3 regions of the Bacillus sp. XB1 genome follow, and region 1 is predicted to be linked to each of the others. Evidence: riboswitches for the same ligand, from Rfam matches in the RefSeq annotation. Region 1 holds a riboswitch; each other region holds the start of a gene.

Region 1 (7,398 bases):
GTCTGCAAAAGATATAGCGAAATTAATTGGTGAAACACAAGCTGAGACAGAAGATGCTGTAGTTTCCATGCAAAAAGGTTCAAAAGAAGTAGAAACTGGAATTTCGCTTGTTCAAAGTAGTGGAGATTTCTTTGAAAAAATCTCAAAATCAGCGCAATCTGTTACAGATCAAGTAAAAGCTGTTTCCGGTAATTCGAGTGACATTTTACAAAATAGTCAGAATATTGTTCAAGTCGTAAATGAATTATCACATATTGCAAATACTTATGCCAACAGCAGTAGTAATGTTGAAGAAAGCATGAAAGAGCAAGAAATATCAGTACAAGATATTGCAGAATTAGCGACTTCTTTAAGTTGGCTTTCTCAGGAATTACAAGAGCTTATTGGTGAGTTTAAAAGCGAATAAGGAGAAAGTTCAATTCTAATCAAGGGGGTATCTCCGCTACTGATTATGAATTGAACGAATCTGCCCTTTAATAAGGGATGAAAAAGGTGTGAATTTTCACACCTTTATTATATTTAAGAGAGGAATTTACATAAATATGAAATTAGCAATTTCTTATAATGAGATGGTAAAAGAATTTTTAGGAAAAGTAGAAGGAAGTATTAAAATACCTAAAGATGTGCAAGGAACAGAACTTAGGATAAAAAGGAAAACGGAACTGTTTTCAAATTTGACTCACATTGTAGATTTAATAGGAGCGACTGCAACGTGGTTATATCATATTTCTAAAGAAAAACATATTGTCGTGCTTTATCATGTAAGAGGAAATTTATTTCCAATTACTATTGAAGTTTCTAATTTTCTCTCCTATGAAAGTTTAAATTTACAAATTGAAGAGCAACTGGAGCAAATTAAAGAAATGAATGAGGAAGAAATAGAAGAGTTTCAAAACGGTAATACATTATATGAAATGTCACCTATTATTATTGGTGAAACATATTATGAGCTACAAGACACGAATACATTACAATTTGTATTTAGTAAAAATATGCAAAGTGTAGAAATAATATTTAATAGTGTTAATTGGAAAGAGACAACGATTACTCGTTATGCACAACAAATACAAGGTGTTTTAGTTGATATATCACAAAATGCTAATAAGTATATAAAACATTTTAATATTATTACAGAGGCCGAGATGGCACTTTATAGTCAAGTGAATGATACGACAGCAGTATATCCTGAGAAAAGTATCGTCGATATGTTCTATAATACTGTTACTCAATTTCCAAATCGTATAGCTTTATCTTCAAGGGAAGGTACTTTAACTTATGAGGAGCTAAATAAAAAAAGTAATCAAATAGCTCATATGTTAATTAAAAACGGCATCCAATTAGGAGACTATGTTGGAATATTTATGAAACGTAGCATAGATACAGTAGTAAGTATGGTAGCTATATTAAAAGCTGGTGCAGCGTATGTTCCGATTGATCCAGATTATCCGGAAAGTAGAATACAGTACATTATTCAAGATAGCCAAGCGAAAGTTATATTGATGAAAGAGACGCCTATAACATGTGATGGGGTTCAAACAGTTTCATTGTATGATAGTGAAACTTATGAAGATATAGATGTAAAGTTGTCTATTCATTGTGATGATGTAGCTTATATGATTTATACATCGGGTTCAACAGGGAATCCAAAGGGAACGATGTTAGCACATAGAGGCGTTGTTAATCTGTACACTTGGATGAAAAAGCAATATGAATTGACAGAAGAGGATGTATTTGCTCAATTTCCTTCCTTTAGTTTCGATGCTTCTGTATGGGAGTCATTTGCTTCTTTATTCTGCGGAGGAAACTTGTATGTACTATTAGAGGAAGAGCGATTGTCTGTAGAGGCATTTGCAAATGCAATCTATAAAGTGAAAGCAACTTCAATCTTGGCATTAGCAACAATTTTTGTTCGACAAGTAGCAACTTATTTAGCAGAAGAAGATATATATAAGCTAGCTTCCCTAAAAAGAATTGCGATTGGCGGTGAAATGTTGCCTGTAGAGGTTATTAAATTGTGGAGAGAAAGAATAGGTACAAATGTTGAAATTTATAATGTATACGGACCGACAGAATGTACTGTAGTGACGACAACCTATAAAATACCTAGTCAGTTAAATGGGGATGTTGCGAGTATTCCCATTGGTAAACCATGTGCTAATTATCAAGTTATGATTTTGGATGAGAATATGAATCTTTGTCCAATTGGTGTACCTGGTGAATTATATATAGATTCAGTAGGCTTAGCAAAAGGGTATTTTAATAAGCCTAATAAAACAATTGAAGCTTTTATTCCGAACCCTTTTAATCCTATAGTTAATATATACAAAACAGGTGATATCGTTAAGTTGCTAGAGGATGGAAATATAGAGTTTTTACATCGGAAAGATGATCAAGTAAAAATTAGAGGACATCGTATTGAACTAGGAGAAATCCAAAGTAAAATTTCTCAAAATCATAATATAAAAGAAAATGCTGTTTTTGCTAAGAAGAGTAAGGAAGGTAGCCAATATTTAATCGCGTTCTATACAACTTTAAATAAAAAAGAAATACCAGAATTAGTTTATCAGTTACAAGAGCAATTACCAGATTATATGGTGCCATCTAAACTAATTTATATTAATGAATTACCACTTACACCTAATAAAAAGATTGATGTTAAGAAGTTAGCTCAGTTAGAAGAAAAGTATGAACCGGTTCGGCTACAAGAATATGTTGCACCTTCTAATAAAGCAGAAAAACAAATCGCGAACGCCTGGGCGGAAGTATTAGGAATTTCAAAAGTTGGAGTGCATGATGATTTCTTTACAATTGGTGGACATTCATTAAAAGTATTACGAGTCTTAACATTGTTAAAAGAAGATTTCTCACATTTAACAATTCAAGATTTCTTTAAAGAAAGAACGATATATGGATTAGCTCGAATTGAGCGAGAAGTAAAAGTAGAGAAAGAAGAAGTATTTCGTGAATATAAAGTGATTCACGAACCAGATACTATCACGTATGCAAACGTTTTGGAAGAAACCCAGATTTCAAATGTCTTTTTAACAGGAGCTACTGGTTATTTAGGATCACACATATTATATGAATTGTTGAGAGATACATCTGCTACTATTTATTGTTTAGTAAGACCAACCAAAGATGTGCAGCAAAGAATTATAGATACATTAACAGGCTACTTTAATGATATATGTGAAGAATGGTTACAGCGTATACAGGCCGTAGCTGGTGATCTGGGAGAAGAGTATCTTGGGATGAGCGAAGAAGAATTTATGTTCATCAGTTCTAAGATGGATACGATAATTCATTGCGGTGCAGATGTAAGACATTTTGGAGATGTAAAACAATTTGAAAATATAAATGTCCAAGGAACTAGCCGTATGCTAGCATTAGCGGAGAAAGGTGCTACATTCCATTTTATTTCTACAATTGGTATCCCGTTAGAATTAGCGGTAGATCAATGGGATACATACATGAAAACTGGTGATTTTAATTACAGTGTAGACTTAGAGAATGTATATTCAAATAGTAAACTACAAGCGGAAAACATTGTTCGTGAAGCAATGAAAAATGGTTTGCGCGGAAATATTTATCGTGCAGGTAATTTAGCATGTCATTCAGAAACAGGTTCGTTCCAACAAAATATTGAAGGAAACGCATTTTATCGTCTTATTAAAACAATGCTATTAATTGGGAAAGCACCAAATGTGAAGTGGAAAGTTGATTTCACACCAATTGATTTTGCTAGTAAATCAATTGTATCGTATTTACAAGATGCGCAAATTGTAGGAGAGACGTTACATATTTGTCATCCACATCAAATTGAGTTTGAACAATTTATACAGCTAATTGGAGAGTGTGGATACAATCTTGAAATGGTTCCACTTTCAGAATATGTAAATACCGGACTTGCATTAGCGAAGGGAAATGAAGTAATAGCAGAGTTAATTGCTTCTCAAGTTGCAGGAGATGGAGCACAGCAATCTGAAATTGTAATGGGTACACGTAGAACGAATGAATGGATTAAGAAAAAAGAATTGATAGTACCAGCAATTAATAAAGAATTTATACAGCAGTTATTAGCTCATGGTGAAAAAGTTGGTTATTTTCCAAAAATAATGAAATGATTATGCATGCTTTTGTTTGTTCAATAAAATAAATCATGCTACAATGAAAACGAATTAAGGACCGGGGAGCCAATTGGCTGAGAGGATGTAAGTAAACATCGACCCTCAACCTGATCTGGATAATGCCAGCGTAGGGAGTTACTTAAAGTGATGTAGCATATGTTATTCTGTAATAACTTGCATACAAGGCTTTCCTACGCAGTAGGAAAGCCTTTTCTTATTTTTGAAATTTAATTTTATAAGGGGGATTTTATTATGTCACAACAAGTTACAATGTCATTTTCAGTAGTACCACAAGCGAAAACGAAAGATGTATATTCTGTTGTCGATAAAGCAATTGAAGTTGTGCAACAATCGGGAGTTCGTTATGAAGTAGGGGCAATGGAAACAACTTTGGAAGGAGAATTAGATGTACTTCTTGATGTCGTTAAACGTGCGCAACAAGCTTGCGTCGATGCTGGAGCAGAAGAAGTGATTACTTCTATTAAAATCCATTATCGTCCAAGCACTGGTGTAACGATAGATGAAAAGGTTTGGAAGTACCGTGATGAATATGCAAAACCAGAAGCAATCTAAACTTATTACAACTATTTGGCTTATCCTTCTCATTGCGATATGGGAAGGATCTGTTTCATTATTTAAAATCGAACCGTGGATTTTACCAAAGCCTTCTGCCATTGTTCAAGAATTAATTGGGATGAAAGATTTACTATTACCAAATACGATGCAAACACTGCAGGAAGTTATAATTGGACTATTCTTTGCAATTTTATTGGGGACGAGCATCGCAATTATTATGGATGTTATACCGTTATTTCGTATTTTAATAAATCCATTGCTCGTTATTTCGCAAACAATTCCAATTGTTGTACTTGCACCGCTATTTATTATTTGGTTTGGATATGGGATGTTGCCGAAAGTAATGGTCGTAATACTCGTTTGTTTCTTCCCAATTGCGCTTAGTATTTTAGAAGGTTTTCAAACAGTAGATAAAAATATGCTGAAACTGTTACAAACAATGAAGGCGACGAAATGGCAAGTTTACCAGAAGGTAAAATTTCCAGCAGTGCTCCCATACTTTTTCTCAGGTTTAAAAATTGCAGTTACATATAGCGTAATGGGGGCAATTATCGGAGAATGGCTCGGTGCAAGTGAAGGATTAGGCGTTATGCTTACGAGGGCTACAAAATCCTTTTTGACTGCCCGAGTATTTGGTGTTGCAGCAATCATCGTTATGGTGACATTATGCCTGTATTTTATCGTAGAGTTTATGGCAAGAATAACAGCACCATGGATATATAGAAAGGACGGCAGAAAATGAAAAAAGGTTTGAAAGTTATGTTAGCTGCCTTAGTAGCGGTAGGTGTGGCTGGATGTAATCCGGCGAAGAAAGAAGAAAGTGCAAGTAAAGATCAAAAAGTAAAAGTAGTATTAGATTGGTTTCCAAATACGAATCATACTGGCTTGTATGTAGCGAAAACGAAAGATTATTACAAAAAGCAAGGATTAGATGTAGAAATTATTCAACCAGGTGACAATGTAACAGCAGAGCAAATGATAGCATCAGGAAAAGCAGACTTCGCAATAAGTGCACAAGAAAATGTAACGTTAGCTCGTGTAGAAGGAATTCCTGTTGTATCTGTAGGAGCGATTATTCAGCATAACACTTCAGCGTTTGCATCGCTTAAGAAAGACAATATGACGTCACCGAAAGATTTTGAAGGTAAACGTTACGGCGGCTGGGGAGGACCAGCAGAAGAAGCGACATTAAAGACGATTATGGATAAACATCAAGCTGATTTTAATAAAGTTGAAAAAATCATCTTAGGACAAACAGATTTCTTTAAATCAATTGGCCGTGATGCAGATTTCGAATGGATTTATTACGGTTGGGATGGTATTGAAGCGAAGCGTCAAGGAAAAGAGTTAAATACGATTATGGTGAAGGACTTAGATCCAGCGCTTGATTTCTATAGTCCTGTTATTATTACGAGTGAAAAACATACGAAGCAAGATAAAGACTTTGTGAAAAAGTTTATGAGTGCAACGACAGAAGGTTATAATTTTGCAATTAAGGAACCGAAAGAGGCTGCTGATATTTTAATTAAAGCTGTTCCAGATGTGAATAAAGATTTAGTTCAAGAAAGCCAAAAATGGTTAAGTACGAAGTATCAAGATGATGCTAAAGCATGGGGAGTACAGAAGGAAGAAATTTGGACGAATTACATGAATTTCTTATATGACAACAAAGTTATTAAAAAGAAAATCGATGTAAAAGATGCTTTTACAAATGAATTCCTTCCAAGTGAAAAATGAGCGGATTACAAATAAAAAATATAGTGAAATCTTTCGACGGAAAGAATGTATTAGAGAATATTAGTGCCTCTATACAAGAGGGAGAGTTTGTTTCCTTTGTAGGACCGAGTGGTTGCGGGAAAAGCACATTATTAAACATGATTGCAAATGTTGAAAAACCAACAAGCGGGAACGTAACGTATAACGATAAGCAAGTACAAGAGCAAGATGTTGTTAGTTATATGCCACAACAAGATTTATTACTACCGTGGCGATCAGCTTTGCAAAATATCGTTCTTCCGTTAGAAATTGAAGGAAAGCCGAAAAAACAAAGGCTGACAGAAGGAATGGAAGCATTAAAGCAGTTCGAACTAGATGAATATGCAAACCATTATCCAGATGAATTGTCTGGTGGTATGCGTCAAAGAATTAGTTTTCTGCGCACATATTTATGTGAAAAGCCAATTATGCTGCTTGATGAGCCTTTTGGTAAATTAGATGCATTTACAAAAATGGAAGTACATAGCTGGCTTTTAAACTCTTGGCATCAAGAGAAGCAAACAATCGTTATGGTTACACATGACTTAGATGAGGCAATCTTGCTTTCAGATCGCGTATTTATTTTATCTCAAAGACCAGCGTCAATAGTTGGCGAGGTACAAGTGAAATTACCTAGGCCGAGAACGATGGATATGTTAACATCACTCGAATTAAAAAAGGATAAAGAAGAGATTTTAAGTGTGTTAGCTCCTTATATGAAAAAATAGAAAAAGCTGATGTTTTAATTTTAGACGAACGGACTAATCATTTGGATGTAGAAACTAAGATGGCTTTACAGGAAGCGTTACAACAATACAAAGGAACGGTTTTAATTGTCTCACATGAACCTTCTTTCTATGAATCGTAGATAACAAAATTATGAAATATAGAAGAATGGAATACTCAACAATATGAATAAAGAAAAGGCATTAGCTTTTAT
Region 2 (7,398 bases), on a different contig from region 1:
CACATCTTCTTTAACTGCATAAATAATTGCCATTGTTGAAACGACAACTTCCTTCGCTAAAAATCCTGTTAAAAGGGATGCTGCAGCTTGCCACGTTCCGAAGCCGAGCGGTGCAAATAGTGGTGCGATAAATCCACCAATCATCGCTAAGTAACTGTCTCCCATATCAACACCAAATCCTGATGGACCTGCATAGTTTAATAACCAAATGATAACTGAACCACCGAAGATGAATGTACCAGCTTTACGAACAAATCCTTTTCCTTTCTCCCACGTGCTCAGCCATAACGTTTTTGCTTGTGGCACACGATAAGGAGGTAATTCAATTACGAAAATAGACTTTTCCGCTTTCAAAATCGTAAGAGACATAATTTTTGTAACTAATAACGCAAGAACAATCCCTGCAACATATAAAGAAAATACAACAGTCGCCTGACTATGCGGGAAGAATACGCCCGCAAATAATGCATATACAGGTAATCGTGCTGAACAAGACATAAATGGTGTTACTAAAATGGTAAGTAAACGTTCTTTCTCCTGTTCAATCGTTCTCGCAGCCATAATACCTGGAACGTTACATCCAAAACCGATAATCATCGGAATAAAAGCTTTTCCGTTTAAGCCGAAAAACTCCATAATTCTATCCATAACAACTGCAATTCGCGCCATATACCCTGAGTCTTCTAATAATGAAATGAAAAAGAATAGTGCAAAGATTTGTGGTACGAATACTAATACAGCACCAACACCGGCAATAATACCTTCTGTAACGAGTGCTTGAATAAAATGAGAAGCTCCAATACTTGTAAGTCCAGCCGTCACCCAATCCGTAAGCTGGCCACCAAAAAACTCATCTAACATATCAGATAAAGGTGTACCAATCCACGTAAACGTAACCTGAAAAATAAAAAACATAACTGCTAAAAAGATTGGAAGTCCTAAAATTTTATGTGTAATTAATCTATCAATTTTTTCTGAAAAAGGAATTTTTCCTTCTTTCTCATGCTTCATAACATTTGTTTTTAACTTTTCAATATACGCTTCACGAGTTTTGTAAATGTGCTCTTCTAACGTACAATCAAGTTTTCCTTCTAAGCGAGATCGAATGGCTATGAGTTCCTTATAAATTGGTAATGCTTTCATTTCTTTTTCTACTACTTCGTTATTGCTTAAAAATTGAAGTGCTAACCATCTCGGATGCTCGTAATTCACTGTCTCTAAAAGAGCAATTACTTCTCCAATTCCTTCATCCATTTGTACACCATATGAAATAAGGAATGGCTTTTTCTCTTTTTTGTCATTTTCTTTAAGAGTCGTAAGCAGTTCTTCACAGCCTTTTCCACTCCTTGCAACAACAGGAACGACTGTTACACCTAATAGTTCTGATAATCGTTTTACATTAATGACAATTCCTCTTTGCTTCGCCACATCAACCATGTTTAAACCAATTGAGACTGGCTTACCAAATTCAAGTAACTGCAACGTTAAATGCATATTTCTTTCAAACTGCGAGGAATCTACGATATTTAACATATGATTAAATTCTTCTGTTAATAGAAAGTTTGTTACAACACCTTCATCACGTGAAACTGGATTTAAATCATAAACACCTGGTAAATCAATTAATGTTCCTTGTCTATCTTTTAATTTACCAACCTTCTTTTCTACTGTTACACCGCTCCAGTTTCCTACATACTCATAAGAACCAGTAAGTGCATTAAATAATGATGTCTTCCCTGTATTCGGATTCCCTAGCAAAGCTACCTTATTCACGCTAATTCCACCTTTATCATTTTCGCGTCACAATGACGAATACTAATTAACTGTCCACGACACTCCAATGTACAAGGACCTTTAAACATCGCTTTCTGTTTCAGGCGAAGTTCGCTTCCTTCAGCAAGACCGAAAGCAGCTAGTCTACGCTTTAATAGCTGATCTAAAGACTGAATACTTTTTACTAACACTTTCTCTCCAATTTTAATATCTACTAAGCTCATAACCTTCCCCCTCAGAAGAGAATGATAATTATTTTCAAAAAAATTATACCACACCCAATTTCTCTTGTACTATACCCTTTTGCTTCATATTTATTAACATTTCGCTACAATTCTATTTCAATTATTGTCATACTGTATTCGTTTGCCATTCTCATCCATTTCGCTTACAATAAACAATAGCAAATAAAGAATCTCGTTATCACTGGGGGAGCCATGCCGCTGAGAGGGAACACTTCGTTCCGACCCTTCGAACCTGTTAGTTAATGCTAACGCAGGGATTGTGCAAACGTCCGAAATACATACCTCATTTTTATTTACGTATTTCGTATCCTCCTATGATATCTATTCTTTTTTGTACAACTTGGATTTAGGGGGAGACAACATGCGTAACACCAATTTACAAGCGATGATCGAATCTGCTATTCTTGCAGCCTTCGCCATGATTATCGATATTTTACCATTATCACTTAAACTTCCAACAGGCGGTTCTATCTCATTCGCTATGATTCCTATTTTTATTATTGCTTACCGCTGGGGCTTTAAATCAGCTTTCTTAGGTGGTTTAGTTTGGGGACTATTACAAATAGTCGTGGGGGATGCTTATATTTTAACACCTGTTCAAGCATTCATTGAGTACTTCATTGCCTTTGCTTTTATCGGATTTGCTGGCTTATTCTATCGTCCAATTCAAAAAGCACTTTTAACGTCTAATGAAAATAGTGAAGAACATTCAAGTTTAGGTAGTCGCAATGAAAAACCTTCAGCAAAACAAAACCATGGTAAGAAAATCCTTGTTTACATTATCCTTGCTACATTTGTCGGTAGCTTTGCTCGCTATTTCTGTCACTTTATTGCCGGTATTATTTTCTGGGGACAATATGCGCCGAAGGGTCAATCAGCTGTGTTATATTCATTAATCGTAAATGGAAGTACAATGCTTGGTTCTTTTATTTTATGTACAGTTTTACTTATATTTTTATTCCTCACTTCCCCACGCTTATTCAAAAGCATCAGTGCTTATCAAATGAATACACAAAAAAAGGGCGCTTAATGAGCGCTCTTTTTTCATATCGTAATATTAATTAAAAATACAATAAATGCGCAAAAGAAAATAAATACCATTATACTTAGCCAATTGCTATGCACGGTTCATCGACTCCTTACATAACCTCATTTTCTAACCAGATTATATCGCTTAAAAATAAAGATTAAGTAAAGATAATATGAAAATAAATTAAAAAAAGCGTAGCATGCATTATCTACGCTTTTTTCGGTAAGTAAAAGTAAAATAATACACCGTCTTCTGTATTTTTCACTCCATATTCAGCATCGTGTAATTCTAAAATATTTTTAGAAATAGCAAGCCCAAGTCCCGTCCCACCTTGTGAACGCTGACGAGCTGTATCCACGCGATAAAAACGATCCCAAATTTTATCTAATTGTTCTTCTTCAATGTGAGTACCTTTATTTTCAATACAAACTTTTATACGATCCTTCTCATCTATTGCAGAAATAATAATATCTTCTTTATTTGGTGTATAACGTATGGCATTCGTAATGAAGTTAACGATGACTTGTTCAATCCGGCCTTGATTTGCAATCACTTCAAATGAATGTATATTTTTATGAACATGAAGTTCTTTTTTCTCTATTTCCACAGATAGATGTTCACATATATCTTCAATTACTGTATCAATATAAAACGAAGACTTTTTCATTTTATATGTACCAGATTCAAATTTAGCTAGCTCAAGCATATCCAAAATTAAAGTATCCATTTTGTCTACTTCTCTCTCCATCGCTTGAAAATAATACTCTTTTTTATGCTCAGCTACCCCGTCTTTTAAAATGGAAATACAACTTTTCATAATACTTAGCGGTGTTTTTAATTCATGCGAAACACCAGAAATGAATTCTTTCCGTGTATTTTCTAACTTTCTTTCCTTTTCAATATCTTCTTCTAACTGTCCAATATGTGAATGGAGTTTATTTGATAGCACATTAATATTTTTCGATAAATCTCCAATTTCATCTTTTGAAATAATCGGTATTTTTTCTGTAAAATCTAATTGTGCTATTTTCTTCGTCGTATCATTTATTTTTAATAACGGTTTGGCAATTTGTTTTGAGTAATAGAACGAAGCTAAAAAAATAAGAACAACTACAAATGCAATGATATAGATGTAATAATCTTGCACCATTTGTACAGCTTCATCTACGGGCTGTAAAGAAGCCATCGCATAAATATATGTTACTGATCCGTCTTTTTCTATTGGCTTGATTAATAATTTATATTTAATATCATTTTTTTCATAGTCCATTGTTTGTGTTGTATATTGTATGGGCTTGCTCTCTTTTAATAATAAATTAGTTTGAAATTCTTTTATGCTATCTAAGAAGATGCCATTTTTATAAATTGGATTCACAGGACCTTTTACATCTGGTAACTGTACTTTTGTAACACGTCCTCCTATGTAAACGCCTAATTCCTGAGCAGCTTGCTCCTGAACAGCTGGTTTCTTTTCCTTAACAAGTTGTTCCTCAACTGCTCTCTTTTTCTCCTCATTTAATTTGCTCATTTTCTCATTAAATGCTTTTTCTAACGGTTTATTAGATCCACTTAAATTCTGCTTAGATAAAGAAAAAGAGAATGGAATAAAACTATCTTCTTTTCTCACTCCAGAAAAATAAATTTCTTGCCCTAAAAACTGCTCTGATAATTTATTATCAATTTCCTCTATATTGACGAGATTACCTAAGGGAATTTTAAATATTTGTTGTCCAAAGCTCTTTTGTTGCCTACGATCTATCGTTACTTCAAAATAAAAATCATCTGCATGTTTTAAATTCCCGTTCTTATCTAATGTCGTAATCCACGTATTATTTTCTCTTAAAAAGTCTTGCTCTAGTTTCTGAATTTCTTCTGCATTTCCTGCATAATTCAAATAATTCTTCTCAAAAGAATTTAAATTCACTTTAATATCTTCCACTTTTCGATTCGCATAATATTGTTTAAAAAATATCGTTTGTCCAATAAATATCGTCGCTAAAATCAACATACATAATGCTGTTGTAAGAGTAAATAATTTTAGTACAATTCCTTTCTTCATACATTCCCCTCAAATTTATAACCAGTTCGTACTACAGTTGTAATATACTTTGCTTTCTCTCCTAATTTATTTCTTAAATTACGAATATGGCTATTCACCGTTCGATCATCGCCAGCAAATTCATATCCCCAAATTCTTGAAATGAGTTGCTCTCGCGTTAAAACGATTCCTTGATTTTTCATGAAATACACCAATATTTCAAACTCCGTATGCGTTAAACTAACATCTGCCTCATCAACAGTAACAGTACGCGACGGAAAATGGACATGGATGCCATGAATCGATAACGTATCATCTTCGTTCTCTAAAGGTTTCTTCGATGCTTTTCTACTTTCTAATAATCGTTTCGCTCTTGCTAATAAAATTGGAGGACTATACGGCTTCGTCACATAGTCATCTGCTCCAAATTCAAAACCAAGTAACGTATCGTCTTCATCTACACGCGCCGTCAGCATAATAATAGGCACCTCGGACGTCTTCCTAATCCTTCGGCAAACAGACCATCCATCGAGTTCTGGCAACATGATATCTAAAATAACTAAATCAACCTCTTCTTCTTCAAATACAACTAAAGCCTCTTTCCCGTCCCTCGCTTCAAACACTACATATTGTTCACTTAAAAAATAATCTTTTAATATTTCACGTAATATGTCTTCATCTTCAACAATTAAAATGTTTTTTGACATAACTTATATATCCCCCTCTCGCTTTCAGAAACTATAATTTCACTTTGAATAACTGCCAGTTAACTTCGCCTCGATAATATATCTATCTGGTGCATCCCCTATATAATCAAATGGGTAACAAGTTGTCAGTGTTAATATCGGTTCTTCTTTTTTTATAATAACAGTACGATCATCCGCATGAGTAATCCATGTCTTTTGAATTTCATATGTGTACGTTTTATTATCATACTCTAAAACAAGGGTATCCTTTTCTTTCAACTCTTCTAAATCTGTAAATACAGTATCTCGATGTCCACTCAGTACAGTATGTCCCCCTCCAGATGGAGTTGTCGTTAAATCACTAACGAACATACCCACTCCTTTTTTCAAAGTCGTATCATCTGCTCCCCAATATATAGAAAACTTCTTCTTTATTTTCGGTATGTTTAACATCGCTACCTTTTCTCCTTCTTTATGTTCTGTTTGAGAAGAAGGCACTTGAGAAGTTACAGGTGTTTCATGAGAAAGTTGAGTATCTTGTATATTTTTAAGGCTCTTTATTTCTTCTGCCGTTAATTGCCCGGCAGAGCTTCTTCCTTTATACCATTCCACAGCATAATAGGATCCCATGAATAGCCCTATAGCCATCAATATGATACCGATATAATTGAGTAACTTCATTCTTCATTCCTCCATGCCAAAAATGGTAGGAGTAACCTACCATTTTTAATATATGAAATTATCCCATTCTTTATAGGAAAATATTTTATTTACGCTTTAATCTTATTGCGACGATTCAAACCAAATAATGTACCTACCGCTACAAGACATGCACTTAATCCCATCATTGCTACATTATTTGATGCTGTATTTGGTAATTTTTCACCTTGTACAACTGGCTTTGCTTCTTCTTTTTTAGCTACTTCATTCTTTTGCTCGGCTTTTATCGCTGCTTCTTTTTTGGCCATATCGTTTTTTAACTGTTCTTGCGCTATTCTCTTTTTCTCTTCTTCACTTTTTTTCTCAGCTTTTATTGTTTCCTCTTTTTTAGCCATATCATTTTTTTCTTGTACTTGTGCTGCTTGCTTTTTCTCTATTTCACTTTTTTGCTGTTCCTTGATTGCTTCTTCTTTTTTAGCTTTATCCTGTTGTACTTGCGCTTCTTCTTCCTTTGTTACTGTTCCAGTATCCGCACTCGCTACTGAAGAATATCCTACTGTTAAAAGTGCCATTGCACAAATTGGTAATAGTTTCTTTTTCATTTTCACTCTCTCCTTATATTTTATTCACATCTACTCGCATCGGATGTATTACTAGAATAAGCAAGAGATATAAATATAAGATGCAGATGAAATATATTTCATTTAAAGATTTCATTGTAGAAAAAGAAAAAAACATCGCAATATGTACGATGTTTTTTTCGGGTGTGTGTCTCAATTATTTACATGTTACTTTCGCGTGATTTGGAAGTAGAACGGGCCGGAGCGATAACTAATTGTCTCGGCTCAGTTTTCTTGAAGTGATTTTTGACGTTACACTTACGACGTTGAACAACCCACGCTTTAATAGGGTTTGTTAAAATAATCTTTTGCTCTTCGTTAGGGGCCTCTTCTTCAAACCTACAAC
Region 3 (7,398 bases), on a different contig from region 1:
GCGGTCTAGTGGATATAACGAAGTATCTACTAGGAATTCAGCATCAGATGTTTTACCTTGACCAGTTTGATGGAAGAAGTTATCAAAGTAATAACTTTCTTTCGTAAATTGGTTTAAGAATGGTGTAACTTCTTGTCCATTAACTGTTGCACCAATTAAGAATGTTTGTAATGACTCAAGAGAGACAACAATTACGTTTTTCCCTTTTGCAGTACCGAACATATTTGGATCTGGTTTACTTTGTGTTGTTTTTACGTAGTTTTCTGTTTCTTGTAATTTACTACCGTCAGCGAACGCTTTTTGTGAACTTGATTTTGCTTGTAAGCCAAGATCGTATACTTGGTGTACATATAATCCTAAGTTTTTAACAAGCATAACGCGGTCGAATGAACGTGTTAATAGTTCTGGGCGTTCAGCTTCTGCAAGTCCTAAGTTTGCGAAGAAGATAGCAACTGTTGATACGAAGTATAGGGAACGCATCGGGCGTGCTACACGCTCTGTAGGTGCAAAGTTTTTCATTTTCTTCAACAGAACGAAGAATATGATAATGTCTGCAAATGCAAGGATAATTTTGTAGTTAAATAATTCTTTCACACTAGAACCTAAACTTCCGAAGTTAGATGTTTGTCCTAGCACCGGTAATGTAACGAAGTCATTGTAGAATCCGTAGAACATTACGTTACCAACAAGAACGATTGTTAAGACAAAATTAATTCCAAGTGCTATATAGTTACGTTTTTTCCCTTTTGCAAATAATGCAAGACCAACAAGCAGTAATGATGCTGCTAATGGGCTAAGGAATAAAATGAATTCTTGCATGAAAGATTCAAGTTTTAAATCAAAGCTTGTGCGTGTAATAAGGTAAGTTTTCAGCCATAAGGCTAAAGCTACGAATACAGTGAAACGCACATTTTGAAATTGTGATTTCAAGGTTTCTTTCATTCATTTCCACCCTTTCTCTATCAGGCTTGGTCGATTTTGGAGCGAAAAATGTTAAAATAAAAAATACATAGTTTTCTTGGCCATAATTAAAGGTTCTATATTCACCCATATACGACTATAACTATGCATACCCTTTTGGTTTCTTTTGTTGCTCATAAGCATAACGTCATTTCTGTATTATACAACAAAATTCATTTCTGAGAAACACTATAACATTTTACATTTTTTGTATAAGATTTGTCACTACCAGAGAAAACTTTAACATTCGTTTATATGTCCGTCAACTAGAAAATATAACAAAGGTAGAGCAGAATGTTAAGTGGAAGTGAAAATTTTCTTTGTTGAGAAATAAGAAATGAAGATGGGTAAGGGTTATCTAGAAATCTATTATATGAAGGAAATAGTGTGAAAATTAACGAACACTTGTTCTTTTTTGGTTTGTTTGTTACAATAAAAGTTCATTGATAGGTTTTGTGTAATTTCCATGAACTTTTACTGATAACATATTGTAGCTTATTTCTTTTTAAAAATAGGGAGGCTTTTTACATGAAACAAAAATTTTCAGTTGAAGCGTTTTGGAAGAAAGTAAAACATGTTGCAAAGCAAGCAGGGCAATCGGTCATTTATGCAAGTTTATTACTGTTTTACGTTTTGCAAAGACCCGATGTTCCAAAACGAGTGAAAATTATTGTAATTGGAGCACTCGCTTATTTTATTGCACCGATTGATGCGATTCCAGATTTCATTGCTGGAATTGGCTATACGGATGATTTGGGGGCGTTAACGGCCGCACTAATACAGGTGTCGTTATACGTCAATGAAGATGTGAAAGATAAGGCACGAGTGAAGTTGGCAGAATGGTTTGGTTCGGATATAGACACAACATTTATCGATCAGAAATTAGGTCAATAGGTGAAACCTGTCATAAGGTGACAGGACGAACGTAAGCGAGGAAGTGCATTATGCCATCAGGAAGAACGCATACGAAAATAAACTTAATATCCCTTCCGGTTGTTTTGTTTTTGCTCTTTTCGTATGGATTAACAAATTTTGATTTTTTATTAACTTTTGCGATTGGTTTTTTAGTAGGTACTTCATTTTTAACACCAGATTTAGATACGTACAGTAATGCTTATAACAAATGGGGTTTCTTACGTATATTTTGGTATCCTTATAAGAAAGTAATGCCGCATCGATCTTTCTTTACACATACGATTATACTTGGTGATGTAATTCGTATTGCGTACATGTTAATCGTCTTTTCTCCATTTTTATTACTATTAAATGTAATCGCACTGGATGGTAATTTAATAGAAATTGCGAAGAAGCATGAGGTTGAAATTGTAACGTTCTTAATGGGAATTGTTGTGGCAAGTACGCTCCACATTATAGCGGATAAAGTGAATACGCGCCGAAAGAAAATGATGAGAAAAAAGAAGAAACGCAGAAGATAAAGTGAACGAATTAGGAAAAGGGCCCCTTGCAAATTGCAAGGGGCCCTTTTTAAACAAACATTTGTTTAAAATTAAGCTTTCAGCACTTTAATTCCTTTTACAATGTTCCAGATGAAGTAGTATAAGCTGATGATTCCGCAAATAGCTAAGACAATCATTGATCCAATTCCAAGTGTTACATCTGGTTGATCAGATCCAAGGCCCATAATTCCTAGAATAGTTACGCCAATGAATGTAGCGATACTTGGAATGATGTGTGTCCATAGAGCACGTTTTGCATGTGGTTTTGTTTCAGCGTCTCCCACAATCCAAACGATAATAGGGAATAAGATAGGGGCAAATAGTACACTAAAGTATGATAACGCAGCTAATATTTTATTTCCGTTCATATATATCACCTCATGAATAATTTCTGTTGTTATACTATTATTATGCAATAATTTTGGCAAACTTCCTATCGATGAACATTACAAGAACGTGACGATTTTGTAAGATTTTCTGTTAAATAATAAAATTTTCAAAAAAATCTTTTTTAATAGAAATTGTTATGGTACAGTATAAATGAAAGTTGTTGAAAACGTTTTCTTAAACGTTTTTTTATTTTAGGCTTAAAGGTATGATGACCTGATAGTATATTGATGAGGTTATTCTATTTAAAAGGGGATTCTTTAGGGGGAGAGAACAATGAACACATGGACACAAGTTTATGATCCATTCGGAAACATTTGGATTTCGGCAGCGGTCGCACTTATTCCGATTATCTTTTTTTTCTTAGCTTTAGCAGTTTTCCGCATGAAGGGGTATGTGGCAGGATTTATTACAGTTGTACTTACAGTTTTAGTAGCGTTATTCGCTTATAAAATGCCGTTCGCGATGGCAATGGCAGCAACCGGGTACGGTTTTTTGTACGGGTTATGGCCAATTGCTTGGATTATCATTATGTCCGTATTTTTATATAAAATTTCTGTGAAAACAGGTCAATTTGATGTGATTCGTGCATCGGTATTATCGATTACGAACGATCATCGTCTACTCGTTATTTTAATTGGATTTTCATTTGGAGCATTTTTAGAAGGAGCGGCAGGATTTGGGGCACCAGTAGCGATTACAGCAGCGCTTCTTGCGGGTCTTGGGTTAAATCCTTTATACGCAGCAGGTCTTTGTTTGATTGCAAATACTGCACCAGTGGCGTTCGGAGCGATGGGAATTCCGATTACAGTTGCTGGACAAGTAACAGGTATTGATCCACATAAAATTGGACAAATGGCTGGGCATCAATTACCGTTCCTATCATTATTTGTTCCATTCTTTATCGTATTTTTAATGGATGGATTTAAAGGGATAAGACAAACGTGGCCTGCGTTACTTGTAGCGGGTAGTTCATTTGCGATTACGCAGTTCATTACAGCGACATTTTTAGGACCGGAACTTCCGGATATTACATCGGCACTTGTAAGTTTAATTAGTTTAGCGCTGTTCTTAAAAGTTTGGCAGCCGAAAGAAACTTATCAATCTGGACAAGCAAATAGTGAAGTAGCAGCAACAACGACAGTAGCATCGATGCCAAAATTAACGTTTGGAAAAGTAGTGAAGGCATGGTCCCCATTTATCGTATTAACGGTTATGGTAGTCATTTGGAGCCAAAGTTTCTTTAAGGCATTATTCGCTCCAGGAGGGGCTTTAGAAAGTCTTGTGTTTAAGTTTGAAATTCCAGGTCTGCATAATTTAGTAATGAAAGCAGAGCCAATTGTAAATAAACCAACGCCTTACGAGGCAATTCTGAAGTTTGATGTATTATCGGCAACTGGAACAGCGATTTTAATTGCTTGTATCATTTCCATGTTTATTTTGAAAATGAATGTAAAAGATGCAGCAGTGACATTTAAAGAAACGTTAAGCGAATTAAAAATGCCAATTCTATCTATCGGATTTGTACTAGGGTTTGCATTTATTGCAAACTATTCTGGTCTATCTTCTACGTTAGCGTTAGCATTAGCCGGAACTGGCGGACTATTCCCGTTCTTCTCACCATTCTTAGGCTGGATTGGCGTATTCCTAACAGGGTCTGATACGTCTGCGAATGCACTGTTCTCAAATTTACAAGCCATTACAGCGCAGCAAGTCGGCGTATCTGAAGTGCTTCTTGTTGCAGCAAATACAACAGGCGGTGTAACAGGGAAAATGATTTCCCCGCAGTCGATTGCGATCGCTTGTGCGGCGGTTGGTCTTGCTGGAAAAGAATCGGATTTGTTCCGTTTTACAGTGAAGCATAGCTTATTCTTCGTAATTATTGTTGGTATTATGACGTATGTGCAGGCGTATTATTTAACGTGGATGATTCCGTAAAGTGCAAAAGAAATAAACTTTTCATTTTTCAGATTATCGTGTATGATGGGAAAGTATTGAAAATTAAATCAGTGATAAACTAGGGGTGCCTAACGTATGCGTAGGCTGAGAGAGAAGCGCGTGAACTTCTTAACCCTTTGGACCTGATCTGGCTCGTACCAGCGTAGGGAAGTTAACGGCTTTACATAATGATGTCTTTATGAGCCAGGTCCTTATTTTTTTATGGACCTGGCTCTTTTTATTTTGGCATGCGCTGGCCATATCTTGTCCTTGTCACGAACAGGGGGGCAACAAAATTTATGAAACAATCTGTTTCAGCTGAGCAAATTGAATTGAAGTCGAGTTTACCAGGGAGTAAGAAAGTATATGTGGATGGACCACGAGAAGGTATGAAAGTGCCGATGCGTGAGATTGAACAAAGCGAAACGAATGGCGTTCCAAATCCACCAATCCGTGTGTATGATACGAGCGGTCCTTATACAGATCCTGCGTATAAGGTCGAGTTGGAAAAAGGAATTCCAACGCCGCGCCACTCTTGGATTATGGGGCGTGGTGATGTAGAAGCATACGAAGGGCGTGAAGTGAAACCAGAGGATGACGGTGTGAAAGTAGCTTCGAAGCATACACCTGTTTTCCCGCAAATGGATCGCCAGCCGCTTAGAGCAAAGCAAGGTGCAAACGTTACGCAAATGCACTATGCACGTAATGGCATTATTACGTCTGAGATGGAATACGTTGCGATTCGTGAAGGGGTAGAGCCGGAGTTTGTTCGTAAGGAAATCGCAGAAGGTCGCGCTATTTTACCAGCGAATATTAATCATCCAGAAGCTGAACCGATGATCATCGGGCGTAATTTCCATGTGAAGGTAAACGCCAATATCGGAAACTCAGCTGTATCTTCTTCGATTGCAGAAGAAGTAGAGAAGATGACATGGGCAACGCGCTGGGGTGCAGATACGATTATGGATTTATCTACAGGTAAAAATATTCATACGACGCGGGAGTGGATTATTCGTAACGCGCCTGTACCAGTTGGAACTGTACCGATCTATCAAGCGCTGGAAAAAGTAAACGGAATTGCAGAAGATTTAACGTGGGAAGTATATCGTGATACGTTAATTGAGCAGGCGGAGCAAGGCGTTGATTACTTTACGATTCACGCTGGTGTATTGCTTCGTTATATTCCAATCACGGCAAAGCGTACGACAGGTATCGTTTCGCGCGGTGGTTCGATTATGGCGCAGTGGTGTTTATTCCATCATAAAGAAAACTTCCTATATACTCACTTTGAAGAGATTTGTGAAATTATGAAGCAGTATGATGTTTCGTTCTCTCTTGGAGATGGATTACGTCCAGGGTCTATTGCAGATGCCAATGACGAAGCACAGTTTTCTGAGCTTGAAACACTTGGTGAATTAACCAAAATTGCTTGGAAACATGATGTGCAAGTTATGATTGAAGGACCTGGACACGTACCGATGCACTTAATTAAAGAGAATATGGAGAAAGAGCTTGATATTTGTCAGGGCGCGCCGTTTTACACACTTGGGCCACTAACGACAGATATTGCACCAGGTTATGACCATATTACATCTGCAATTGGAGCTGCGATGATTGGCTGGTTTGGAACAGCGATGCTTTGTTATGTAACGCCGAAAGAACATTTAGGTTTGCCAAACAAAGATGATGTACGCACGGGTGTTATTACGTACAAAATTGCAGCGCATGCGGCTGATCTTGCGAAAGGACATAAAACGGCTCATCAGCGTGATGATGCACTTTCAAAAGCACGCTTCGAATTCCGTTGGCGCGATCAATTTAATTTATCTTTAGATCCTGAACGTGCGATGGAATATCATGATGAAACGTTGCCTGCAGAAGGGGCAAAGACAGCTCACTTCTGTTCAATGTGTGGACCGAAGTTTTGTAGTATGAGAATTTCACATGATATTCGTGAATATGCAAAAGAAAATGATTTAGAAACGACAGAAGCAATTGAAAAAGGAATGAAAGAGAAAGCAGAAGAATTTAAAGAAGCTGGTAGTCATTTATATCAATAACATGTTACACCTCTTTACTTGATTGATCACACTGTAGTACCTAACTTTATTATAGAAGAAGCCCCATTTGCTAAGACGGTAGCAAATGGGGCTTCTGTTGTTTATAAGGCGAAGAAGAGATGTACCCAGTAGAATAAGAGGAATAGTGTGACGACTGTTGTGAGCGGGATAACGATAAGGGATACACTTAAATAGTCTTTCCATTTTACTTTAATTTTGTTTTGTTTCAGAATATACATCCAAATGAGTGAAGCTAGCGTACCAATTGGTAGTAATAGTGAACCGATGTCACTACCAATGATGTTTGCAAGATAGATAGTTTTTAATGTGACTGGATCTAGTCCCATTTCTGTTAATGTGATTGTACCAATCATAAGGGCAGGATGGTTATTGAAGACGTTAGAGAGGATGGATACAAGTCCGCCCATTGCAAAGCTAGCATAGAGTAGATGCTGATTCACAATTGGCTCGAGCCATTGTACAAGTGCAGCTGTTAATCCTGCGTTGTGGAGTCCGTAAATAATGACGTACATAGAGAAAGCGAAAATTAAAATGTGCCACGGTGTCTTTTTCAAAATGTCGACAGGATTTGTTCG

Evidence for each region. A riboswitch is a leader RNA that binds a small molecule or an ion and turns the genes downstream of it on or off. The one in region 1 is predicted to bind thiamine pyrophosphate.
Region 2: linked by a shared signal. The riboswitch ahead of thiT (energy-coupled thiamine transporter ThiT) and the one ahead of ACK1U5_RS24680 (MTH1187 family thiamine-binding protein) in region 1 are both predicted to bind thiamine pyrophosphate.
Region 3: linked by a shared signal. The riboswitch ahead of thiC (phosphomethylpyrimidine synthase ThiC) and the one ahead of ACK1U5_RS24680 (MTH1187 family thiamine-binding protein) in region 1 are both predicted to bind thiamine pyrophosphate.

Annotation. Positions count from the first base shown of each region.
Region 1 covers NZ_JBNRIL010000005.1:115,925-123,322, forward strand. Annotated here, with positions in the region: gene ACK1U5_RS24670 (methyl-accepting chemotaxis protein) at 1-406, shown strand, start outside; gene ACK1U5_RS24675 (non-ribosomal peptide synthetase family protein) at 543-4,124, shown strand; TPP riboswitch at 4,177-4,278, shown strand; gene ACK1U5_RS24680 (MTH1187 family thiamine-binding protein) at 4,380-4,700, shown strand; gene ACK1U5_RS24685 (ABC transporter permease) at 4,672-5,445, shown strand; gene ACK1U5_RS24690 (ABC transporter substrate-binding protein) at 5,442-6,440, shown strand; gene ACK1U5_RS24695 (ABC transporter ATP-binding protein) at 6,437-7,186, shown strand.
Region 2 covers NZ_JBNRIL010000002.1:59,446-66,843, reverse strand. Annotated here, with positions in the region: gene feoB (ferrous iron transport protein B) at 1-1,773, opposite strand, end outside; gene ACK1U5_RS15535 (FeoA family protein) at 1,770-1,997, opposite strand; TPP riboswitch at 2,192-2,293, shown strand; gene thiT (energy-coupled thiamine transporter ThiT) at 2,380-3,048, shown strand; gene ACK1U5_RS15525 (sensor histidine kinase) at 3,257-5,107, opposite strand; gene ACK1U5_RS15520 (response regulator transcription factor) at 5,104-5,793, opposite strand; gene ACK1U5_RS15515 (class D sortase) at 5,833-6,453, opposite strand; gene ACK1U5_RS15510 (LPXTG cell wall anchor domain-containing protein) at 6,543-7,034, opposite strand; gene ACK1U5_RS15505 (hypothetical protein) at 7,214-7,398, opposite strand, start outside.
Region 3 covers NZ_JBNRIL010000003.1:87,784-95,181, reverse strand. Annotated here, with positions in the region: gene ACK1U5_RS21710 (LTA synthase family protein) at 1-942, opposite strand, end outside; gene ACK1U5_RS21705 (YkvA family protein) at 1,489-1,854, shown strand; gene ACK1U5_RS21700 (metal-binding protein) at 1,905-2,396, shown strand; gene ACK1U5_RS21695 (DUF4870 domain-containing protein) at 2,468-2,785, opposite strand; gene lldP (L-lactate permease) at 3,081-4,742, shown strand; TPP riboswitch at 4,814-4,929, shown strand; gene thiC (phosphomethylpyrimidine synthase ThiC) at 5,042-6,802, shown strand; gene ACK1U5_RS21680 (arsenic transporter) at 6,904-7,398, opposite strand, start outside.